3 regions of the Mesorhizobium sp. P171375 genome follow, and region 3 is predicted to be linked to each of the others. Evidence: riboswitches for the same ligand, from Rfam matches in the RefSeq annotation. Region 3 holds a riboswitch; each other region holds the start of a gene.
What was found. A riboswitch is a leader RNA that binds a small molecule or an ion and turns the genes downstream of it on or off. The one in region 3 is predicted to bind cobalamin.

Region 1 (3,269 bases), 3.2 Mb from region 3:
TTTGTACCCAGGCATGCTGGGTGAGCGCGAAGCCGGACAACTGCTCGCCGAAATGCTGTACCATGTCGTTTCGCTCGAACTCACCATGCACCAGCACGTCCAGCCCGATCTCTTCCTGCCAGCGAATTGCAGCCTCGATCTCCTTCTTCAGGAACGTCTCATAGTCGACATAGCTCAGCTGGCCCTTCGCATGAGCGGCCCGCGCCTTGCGTACCTGCGGCGTCTGCGGGAAGGACCCGATGGTCGTCGTCGGGAACGGCGGCAGCCCGAGTGAGCCGGCCTGGACTCTGGAGCGCTCGCCAAAAGCGCTCTCTCGTCGCTTCGCGCTGTCCTCAATGCTAGCGATCCGCCCCTGAACAAGCGGGTCATGGATCCTCGTGGATGTCACGCGCGTGGCGGCAGCCTCGGCAGACGCTTTCAACGCGCCTGCCACCGCATCCCTGCCTTGGGACAGGGCCCGGGCCAGCAAGACCAGCTCGTCGGTCTTCTGGGCCGCGAAGGCGAGCCACGACCTGATGTCCGCGTCGAGTTCCGTCTCCATGCGCAGATCAATCGGCACATGCAGCATCGAGCAAGAAGGCGCGATCTCGACGCGGTCCAAGGGCCAGCCGGCGACGATCGCTTTGATGCGGTCGAGAATGGCGGGCAGGTTCGCACGCCAGACGTTGCGGCCATCGATCAAGCCAAGCGAGAGCACCAGATCCTTCGGAGCGAGCCGAGCCACCGTTTCCAGCTGCTCGGGAGCGCGCACGAGATCAATATGCAGGCCGGCCAGGGGCAGAGAAATCGCGGTTTCGAGATTGTCTCCCAGCGACCCGAAATACGTAGCCAGCATGATCTTCAGCTCGGGCGCGGCTTTCGACAGCTGGCCATAGGCGAATTCGAACGCAGCTCGTTCGTTCGGGTTCAGATCGAGGACAAGCGCTGGCTCATCGATCTGCACCCAGTCGGCTCCCGACAGCTTCAGCCTCTCCAGAAGCTGCTCGTAAACCGGCAGCAGCCGCGGTAGGAGCGCGATGGGACCGAACCCCTCGGCAGGCGATTTCGCCAGCTTGAGGAAGGTGATGGGTCCAAGGATGACTGGGCGTGTGTGAATGCCGAGAGCTTTAGCCTCGAGGAAGTAATCGACCGGCTTCGATGACGAGAGGGCGAACGTCTGATCATCATCGAGTTCCGGCACAATGTAGTGGTAGTTGGTGTCAAACCACTTGGTCATTTCCATCGCGGTTACACCAGGTCCATGAGCCTCCTCCTGGTAACCAGCGTGTCCACAATCCTGCGTCTGACCCTGGTAGCCGCGCGCCATTGCGAAGTAGATGTCAAGTGGGACCTCGCCGCTATTCCAGCCGTAACGGGATGGAACGGCCCCGACCATGGCTGCGGTGTCGAGCACATGGTCGTAAAGCGAGAAGTCGTTCGACGGGATTTTCGACACGCCGCGATCGCGCTGCTCTTCCCAGCTAGCGGCACGGAGCGCCTTCGACGTCGTGAGAAGGTCGCCAGCGGAAGATGTTCCGGACCAGTAGCTTTCAAGCGCGAATTTCAGTTCTCGCCGACGACCGAAGCGCGGCACGCCGAGCGTTGCTACAGGAATTTGCTGAGAGACAGTCATGTCATACCCCGATGATTGGGGCGTCGGTGACAAGGAAGGCGCTAGCAGGCCGGCATCAACGCCGGGTTGCAGCGGCCACCGAGACACCCCGCCCGTGGACGTAATTCGCGTGGCAGGTCTCCTGGCTCGCGGGGTCATAGCCTCTACCCGTCTTCCTGAGGGTATTCGCCTCAGTGACGTGTGTTGGCTCGCCGCTAACAGTTGCGGGGGCAGCGCCGGCATCGCACCGGCTTCCCTCTTAGCTCCGCTGCGGCAGCGCCGCACGCGAGAACCACGACACGCAGACAATCACAGCAGTTCGCTCTTTTGTCAATGACGCATAACGAAATGTTTATGTCGTTATGTGATCGCGCTTTTACGCCTTTGTCTAGCATTGTGAAATATTCAGTCTGCTCCCCGCATTCGGCATCGTGGGACGTGATCGCAAGTCAGTCCGACGGACGCCGCGAGTTCTCCGTTACCTCAGGAACCTTACTGGCCTTCCCCAAGCTGAGCTTCTGGAAAATGCTGGTGACGATCTGGATGACGGTGAATGCCGTCATGGCAAGCACGCCTTGCACCGCTCCTCCAGCGAGCTTCACGGCAGCAGCATGGGTCAGTTCTCCGAAGCGAATGGCTGTCGCTATCAGCGAGCTTTGACACAGTTCCGCCACTGCGGTCATCGCGTCAGTAGGGCGGCTGGTTAGTTGCCGGCGCATCTACAGCAACCCAGCCCCTTCCGCCTCGCGGCGCAAATTCTGCCTTGGCCTTGGGCCGATCTGCTGGATCACCAGGCCGGCCGCCAGCGAGCCAAGGTCGCCGCAGGTCTTGAGGTTGCGGCCCTGCGTGTAGCCATGCAGGAAACCGGCGGCGTAGAGGTCGCCGGCGCCGGTGGTGTCGACCAACTCCTTGATGGCGGTCGCCTCGATGACCACGGTCTCGTCGCCGCGCACGATCACCGAGCCTTTTTCGGAACGGGTGACGGCGGCAATCTTGCAGTCCTTGCGGATCTGAGCCAGCGCCTCGTCGAAGGATTTTGTCTGGTAGAGCGACTTGATCTCGTGGCTGTTGGCAAAGACGATGTCGACAGTGCCCGAGCGCATCAGCTCGAGGAACTCGTCCCGGTAGCGGTCGACGCAGAACGAATCCGACAACGTCATCGACACTTCGCGCCCGGCCTCGTGTGCGAGCTTCGCCGTCTGCCGGATCGCCTCCTTGGCGCGCGGCGGATCCCACAGATAGCCCTCGAAATAGGTAACCTTGGCGCCGGATGCCTTGTCGGCCTCGACGTCTTCCGGGCCGAGTTCGACGCAGGCGCCGAGATAGGTGTTCATCGAACGCTCGCCATCGGGGGTGACGAATATCATCGAGCGCGCCGTCGGCGGCTGTCCCTCAAGCGGCCTGGTGTCGAAGGCAACGCCCTGGGCATGGATGTCATGGGCGTAGATTTCGCCGAGCGGATCGTTCGACACCTTGCCGAAGAAGGCGGCGCGGCCGCCGAAGCTGGCGACGCCGGCCGCCGTGTTGCCGGCGCTGCCGCCCGAGGCCTCGATCGCCGGCCCCATGCGGCTGTAGAGCAGTTCGGCGCGGCGCGTGTCGATCAGGTTCATCGCGCCCTTGATGATGCCGTTGATCTCGAGGAATGCCTCGTCGCACTGGGCGATGATGTCGACAATGG
Region 2 (3,269 bases), 140 kb from region 3:
CGGTTCAGCCCCTTGAGGCCAATGACGACGAGGCGCGAGCGGCGGTCGTCCTCGGCCGTCCAGGCGCGGTCATAGTAATGGTTGACGCGCGGGCCGACGGCCTGCAGCAAAAGCCGCATCGGCTTGCCGCCGACATCGACGAAGCCTTTCACGCGCAGCACATTCTCTTCTTCGGCAATGGTGGTGACGCGCTTTGCCAGTTCGTCGGGATTGGCGATCGAGGGAATGTCGACGATGAAGGTGTCGAAGTCGTCGTGCTCGTGGTCGAAAGCGCCGTCATGATGCGACTTGCGGTTCTCGATATCGTCCTCGACGGCGAGACCGAGGCCGAGCAGGACGGAAGGATCGACCTTGCCATGCGCCGTCGGTACGATTTTTACCGCACGCGCGGAGTGCTCGCCAATGATGGCGTTGGCGCGGGCCGAGCCGGCTGAATCCATCAGGTCGCTCTTCGACAGGATGATCAGGTCGGCGCAGGCGATCTGGTCCTCGAAGACTTCCTCGACTGGATCGTCGTGATCGAGCGTCTCATCCTGAACACGCTGTGCCTGCAGGGCGTCCATGTCGTTGGCGACACGTCCCTCAGCCAGTGCCGGGCCGTCGACCACGGCGATGACGCCGTCGACCGTCACCCGGCTCTTCACGCTCGGCCACTGGAAAGCCTGGACCAGCGGCTTGGGCAAAGCCAGGCCCGAGGTCTCGATCAGGATGTGGTCGACCTTCGGCGTCAGCGCCAGGATCTGGTCGAGGGCCGGCACGAAATCGTCGGCGACGGTGCAGCAGATGCAGCCATTGGCCAGCTCAACGATGTTTTCCTCGGGGCAGGTGTCGATGCCGCATCCCTTGAGAATCTCGCCGTCGATGCCGATGTCGCCGAACTCGTTGACGATGATGGCAATGCGCTTGCCGCCGGCATTTTCCAGGAGATGGCGGACCAGTGTCGTCTTGCCGGCGCCGAGAAAGCCGGTGACGACGGTGCAGGGAACACGAGAGAGATTGCCGGCCGGATTTGGAGCGTTCATGGTCAGTCCTTCAACATGTCGAGGGGTGGGATGCGGGCAACGAGGCCGCGCTTGAGGCTATCGGGCCGGCCGCGCCAGGGGATGAGGCCGTCCGTCGAGGTGGCGAAGAGCTTGGCGCCGGTGACGAGATCGGCGCCGCTGGTCGTGGTCAGGTCGCCGAAGACATAGCTCCAGCAGCCATCGCGCAGGATCGCGGCGCTGAGTCGGCGCTTGCAATTGCCGAGGCATTCGACGGTGCGGACACGGATGTCGCCGGCAGCGGCGCGGCGCGTGTCCTCAGCCAGCAATTCGCAAGCGCGGGGATGGGCGTCTGAGCCGGTCTCGTCGCGGCAGGAGGCGCAGACGATGACAGTGACGCCGACCAAGGCGTCGCCATCGGCGGGCGAAATACCCGCTGTGCCAGCCGAAAAACTGCTGTTCTGGTCCAAAAACCGGGCTCCTTGCCCGGAAACCCGCCAGGCGATCGGATTCTTCTGTCGCAGACGGCAGGTCTCCTGGCTCGCGGGTCATCGCCTTGGTAGCCGCCTTCCCGGTGTTACCCAGTGGCTTTCGGCCTTGGCTCGTCGCTTACAGTTGCGGGGACAGCCGCGGATTTGGGATTTTGTCCCGCACCGCATTCCCTCTTGGCCCCAGCCGTTGCGGGCAGGGGACCGTCTGCAGCGGATTTAGGCTTTTGCGGGCAGCACTGTCAACGCACGGCTACGACATGGCAATGTCGGCCAAAGGCTGTCCCAAATCGCCGGCCGGCGTCACTTCGATGCGCTCGAGGCCAAGCCAGCCCTGCATCTGCTTCAATTCCTCGAAGAGTTGTGCGGCGGTCTCAGGTGGCGCTTTGGGTTCGGCATAAGCCGCGTGGACGCGCAGCACGCTGGCGGGACGGTCGGCTTTGAGGTCGACGCGCCCCACGATCCGGTCGCCGAGCAGGAACGGCAGCACGTAATAGCCGTATTGCCGCTTTTCGGCGGGGGTGTAGATCTCGATGCGGTAGTGGAAATCGAACAGACGCTCGCTGCGCGAACGCTCGAAGACGACGGGGTCGAACGGTGCCAGCAAGGCACGGGCTTCGATTTTTCGCGGCAGGCGGGCGTCCTTGTGGAGGTAAGCCGGCTTGTCCCAGCCTTCGACGCGCACCGGCAAAAGCTCGCCCGTCTCGACCAACTCCTCCAGCCGGCCCTTCATGTCGGCCGGCGACAGGCGGAAATAGTCGCGCAAATCGCCAGATGTCGCGATGCCGTGGGCGCGGGCGGAAATACGCAGCAACTCGCGGTGCGCATCCTTGGCGGCCGGCACCGGCAGATCGAGGATCGCCTGAGGCAGCACGCGCTCGGGCAGGTCGTAGAAGCGCTCGAAGCCGCGACGGTGGGCCGTGGTGATACGGCCGGCCCAGAACAGCCACTCGAAGGCATGCTTGGCATGGCTCCAGCCCCACCAGCCGCCCGAGCCCTTCTGGCCTTCGAGCGCCGAAGCGGCGATCGGACCGCGCTCGGCGACCGCGCGGTAGATCTCTTCGATATAGGCGGCGTGCTCGCGGCCCCATTTGGCGAGGCCGAGATACATTTCGTCGCCGCTCTCGGCACGCTGCATGCGCCAGCGCATCAGCGGCCAGGTCTCGACCGGCAGGAACGAGGCCTCATGCGCCCAATATTCGAACACCGTGCGCTTGCGGGTGACCGCGGCATTGTCGAGGAGGGCGAGCGGGTAGGGGCCAAGGCGCGAATAGAGCGGCATATAGTGGGCGCGCACCACGGCGCTGACGGAATCGATCTGCAGCAGGCCGGTGCGCGAGAGCACCCGGGCGAGGTGGCGGCGATCGGGTGTGCCGCCCGGGCGGGGGTCGGTAAAACCCTGCGCGGCCAGTGCGATCCGCCTGGCGGTAGCGAGCGATATTTTGTCCTTCATCAAGATGCCTTTGCCCTGGTCCTGTTCGCGCATTTTTAGCCGGTGATTCCGACCATGCTAGCAGGCGAATGGCGGGAGACATGTCAGGAGACAAAAGTGGAGTAAAAGGTGAAGGAAATCAAACAGGAGCGGATCGGACCAGTTTTTCCGGACCTGCCGTCCAGCACTGCGTTTTGAACAAGGTTTGACTTGCTTCGCCGAAAGCCCTGCGCTAACCCTCGCCGCGTTGCAGCATAGGCACCTAAAACGGTTCAGCGGTTAAACTGTCACGCTTCCGCATTAGGGTTGGTTGCTGTAATCAAAGTGGATTGGCCGCCAACGGAAAGCCCCGCAGCATGAACGCACTGC
Region 3 (3,269 bases):
TGGACATGGCCGTCGCGCGACCAGGTCTCGGCGCCGGCGCGCAAGCCGCCGGAAAACTCCGGCGCGTCATTGTCGGCATGGCGGACCCAGTCGGGGTCGTCGTGCCGGCTCATCAGGCCGCGGCCGTAGATCGGCACTAGCCGCGACAGGTCCTTGTGGACGCCAGGGCAGTGCAGGCACTCGTTGAAGTTCTCCCAAAAGATCTTCCAGTTGCAATTCATCACCTTGCGCAGGACATGGCCTGATACCAGCGTTTCCAGCGGCCAGTTGCCGAGGTTGCCGGAAGCCGGATCGAAGGATGACGCAGCCGTACCGTCGACGCTTTCAGCAAGGTTGATGAAGACAAAGCCGCGCCAGACCGACAGCGCCACCCGATAGAGCGGATGATCGGCCTTGTCGAAACCGTCGGGCAGCGATTTCGAGGGAACGCGCACGAGATCGCCGCGCAGCGAATAGGACCAGGCGTGGTAGGGGCACGTGATCAGCCGCGCCTTCAGCCGGCCCTCGCTCTCCTGGCAAAGCTGCGAGCCGCGATGCCGGCAAGTGTTGTGGAAGGCGCGCAGTTCGCCGGTGTCGTCGCGTAGCACGACAATTTCCTGCGTGCCGACACGAAATGTCCTGAACGCCAAAGGCTGGGCAAGGTCAGCCTCGCGGCAGACGAGCAGCCAGTTTTTGTACCAGATGGCGTCGAGATCGCGCTGGTAGGCGCCGGCGTCCCAATAGGCCGAGGACGCCAGCGTCGGCTCGGCCTTCGTCAGGCCGTTATAGGGGTCGCGCTGGCTCGGGCTGGGTTGCATGGCTGGCTTCCTCCGGTATACGCCAGCCGACACCCCGGCAAATCGTTTGTCAATCAGGGTGCGGCATTGCCGGTTTGGGGCGCGGCGCATAATCATATCGGCACATTGGGGGGTGGAAATTGGCCGCACGACAGATGTCGCTTACGCCGGAGCTGGTCGCGCGCTGCTGGCGCGAGATCAGGGACCCCGGGCCGGATCCGGACTCGATGCATTTGGATGACAGCGACTATGATTCGCTGCTGGATGAATTGCAGGCCGAGCTTCCGGACACCGAGCCGATGTGGCTGTTCGGCTATGGCTCGCTGATCTGGAAACCGGAAATTGATTATGTCGAGGACCGTGTCGCCCTGGCGCGCGGCTGGCACCGCTCCTTTTGCATGAACATGACGCGCTGGCGGGGCACCAAGGAAAGCCCCGGCCTGATGATGGCACTCGACAGCGGCGGACAGTGCAAAGGCGTTGCCTTCCGGCTGGCCGACGACAACAGGCGCCAGCAACTGGGCCGGCTGTTCCGACGCGAAGTCACGCTGAAGCCGACAAGCTACCGGCCGCGCATGCTGAAGCTTGCAAGCGAGGCCGGTCCGCTCAGGGCGCTGGCTTTCGTCATCAATCGCAACGGCCTGACCTATTCCGGTCCGCTCGACGAGGCGAAGGTCGTCGAGCGGCTGGCCACATCCTGCGGGCACTGGGGGTCGGGCGCCGACTATCTCTACAACACGGTGAAGAATCTGGAGGAGCGCGGCATTCACGACCGCCATCTGTGGCGGCTGCAGCGGCTGGTTGCCGAGCGGATCACCGCCTTGAACCCGTAACGCCGCATGGCGCATTCGCGCTGTTGGCCGGCGGAATTTGGTTTGCCGGATGCGGCTGTTTCAGCCTATAGTCACGCATGTCGTCGGTTCCGTTAGGGACCAAGAGGGAATGCGGTGAGGGCTGACTTGTTGCCCAATGCCGTGGCTGCCCCCGCAACTGTGTGCGGTAGTCCTCTCCAAGCCACTGAGGATTTTTCTTCGGGAAGGTGGGGAAGGGCGCTGATCCGCGAGCCAGGAGACCTGCCGGCGACAGGGAACTGACTTCGATGCCCTCGGGTGGAGGGCGAAAGGACAAGATATGAATACCGCTTCCGTCTCCCTCGGCGCTTCCGTCTCCTCGCAGTCGCGCTTCATGCAGCTCGTGCTTAGCGCGTTTCTGGGCATTTTCGTCATCGGCGTTGTCGGCTTCTCGCATATCGATGCGGTCCACAATGCCGCGCACGACTATCGCCATTCGATGGCGTTTCCCTGCCACTGACGAGGACCTGACATCATGAATCTGTTTCGCAACGTCGTGTTCGTCGCGGCGATCGCCGGGCTCGTGGCCGGCGTCGTTCTCGCGTGCATGCAGGCCTATGCCACCGTGCCGCTCATCCTGAAGGCGGAAGTCTTCGAACAGGCCGGCGGTGGCCATCAACATGAGCATGCCGCAGCGCCCGCCGCCAACGCTACGGACACCAATGCCATGAGCAGCGCAGCACCCGCACCGGCTGAAGCAGCCGCACCGGCGGAGGACGAAGGCTGGGCACCGGCCGACGGCTTCGAGCGCTTCGCCTTCAGCGTGCTGGCCAATATCGTCACCGGCATCGGTTTCGCGCTGGTCCTGGTGGCGGTTTCCGAATTCGCCGGCGGCATCGGCAACTGGCGCCAGGGCGTGTTCTGGGGTCTGGCCGGCTTTGCCGTGTTCACGCTGGCGCCGGGCCTCGGCCTGCCGCCGGAACTGCCGGCGATGCCGGCGGCCGACCTCACCCAGCGCCAGATCTGGTGGTGGGCAACGGTGGCGGCGACCGCGGCCGGTCTCGGCCTGATCGCCTTCCGCAAATCGCTGCCGCTGGCGATCCTGGCCGTGGCCCTGATCGTGGCGCCGCATATTGTCGGCGCGCCGCAGCCGGACAGCTTCGAGACGCCGATCCCCGAAGGCCTGCATCACCAGTTCGTGGTGGCGGTGACAGTAACCAATCTGGTGTTCTGGCTGGTGCTCGGCGCCGTTATCGGCGTGGTGCGCGGGCGCTTCACCGGCACCGCGACCAGCCTGCGCGACAGCTTTGCCTGATCGCAGTTTGACCTTCATCATCGGCGGTGCGCGCTCCGGCAAGAGCGCGCACGCCGAAACCCTGGTGACGGCGTTGCCGCCGTCATGGGCCTATATCGCCACCGCTGAAGCCTATGACGATGAGATGCGTGCGCGCATTGCGCTGCATCGGTCGCGACGCGGCGAGGGCTGGACGACCATCGATGCGCCGCTCGATCTTGCCGGCGCGCTCGAGGCCTTGCCCGACAACCAGCCGGTGCTCGTCGATTGCCTGACGCTGTGGCTGACCAATCATATGCTGGCCGATCATGATCTCGAGGCGCAATGCCGGCGGTTGGCCGATGTGCTTTCGCAGCCGCGCGGACTGTGGTTCGTTGTCTCAAACGAAGTCGGACAAGGCATCGTGCC

Region 1: linked by a shared signal. The riboswitch ahead of metE (5-methyltetrahydropteroyltriglutamate--homocysteine S-methyltransferase) and the one ahead of ACYHH6_RS25640 (CbtB domain-containing protein) in region 3 are both predicted to bind cobalamin.
Region 2: linked by a shared signal. The riboswitch ahead of ACYHH6_RS26380 (DUF1636 family protein) and the one ahead of ACYHH6_RS25640 (CbtB domain-containing protein) in region 3 are both predicted to bind cobalamin.

Annotation. Positions count from the first base shown of each region.
Region 1 is NZ_JBYNWF010000001.1:2,102,237-2,105,505, forward strand. Features, by position in the region: gene metE (5-methyltetrahydropteroyltriglutamate--homocysteine S-methyltransferase) at 1-1,612, opposite strand, end outside; cobalamin riboswitch at 1,707-1,903, opposite strand; gene ACYHH6_RS10070 (hypothetical protein) at 2,041-2,310, opposite strand; gene ACYHH6_RS10075 (adenosine kinase) at 2,311-3,269, opposite strand, start outside.
Region 2 is NZ_JBYNWF010000001.1:5,396,108-5,399,376, reverse strand. Features, by position in the region: gene cobW (cobalamin biosynthesis protein CobW) at 1-1,022, opposite strand, end outside; gene ACYHH6_RS26380 (DUF1636 family protein) at 1,025-1,450, opposite strand; cobalamin riboswitch at 1,490-1,692, opposite strand; gene ACYHH6_RS26375 (winged helix-turn-helix domain-containing protein) at 1,722-2,921, opposite strand; gene ACYHH6_RS26370 (NADH-quinone oxidoreductase subunit A) at 3,257-3,269, shown strand, end outside.
Region 3 is NZ_JBYNWF010000001.1:5,259,124-5,262,392, reverse strand. Features, by position in the region: gene ACYHH6_RS25650 (aromatic ring-hydroxylating oxygenase subunit alpha) at 1-797, opposite strand, end outside; gene ACYHH6_RS25645 (gamma-glutamylcyclotransferase) at 917-1,609, shown strand; cobalamin riboswitch at 1,677-1,871, shown strand; gene ACYHH6_RS25640 (CbtB domain-containing protein) at 1,908-2,087, shown strand; gene ACYHH6_RS25635 (CbtA family protein) at 2,103-2,882, shown strand; gene cobU (bifunctional adenosylcobinamide kinase/adenosylcobinamide-phosphate guanylyltransferase) at 2,875-3,269, shown strand, end outside.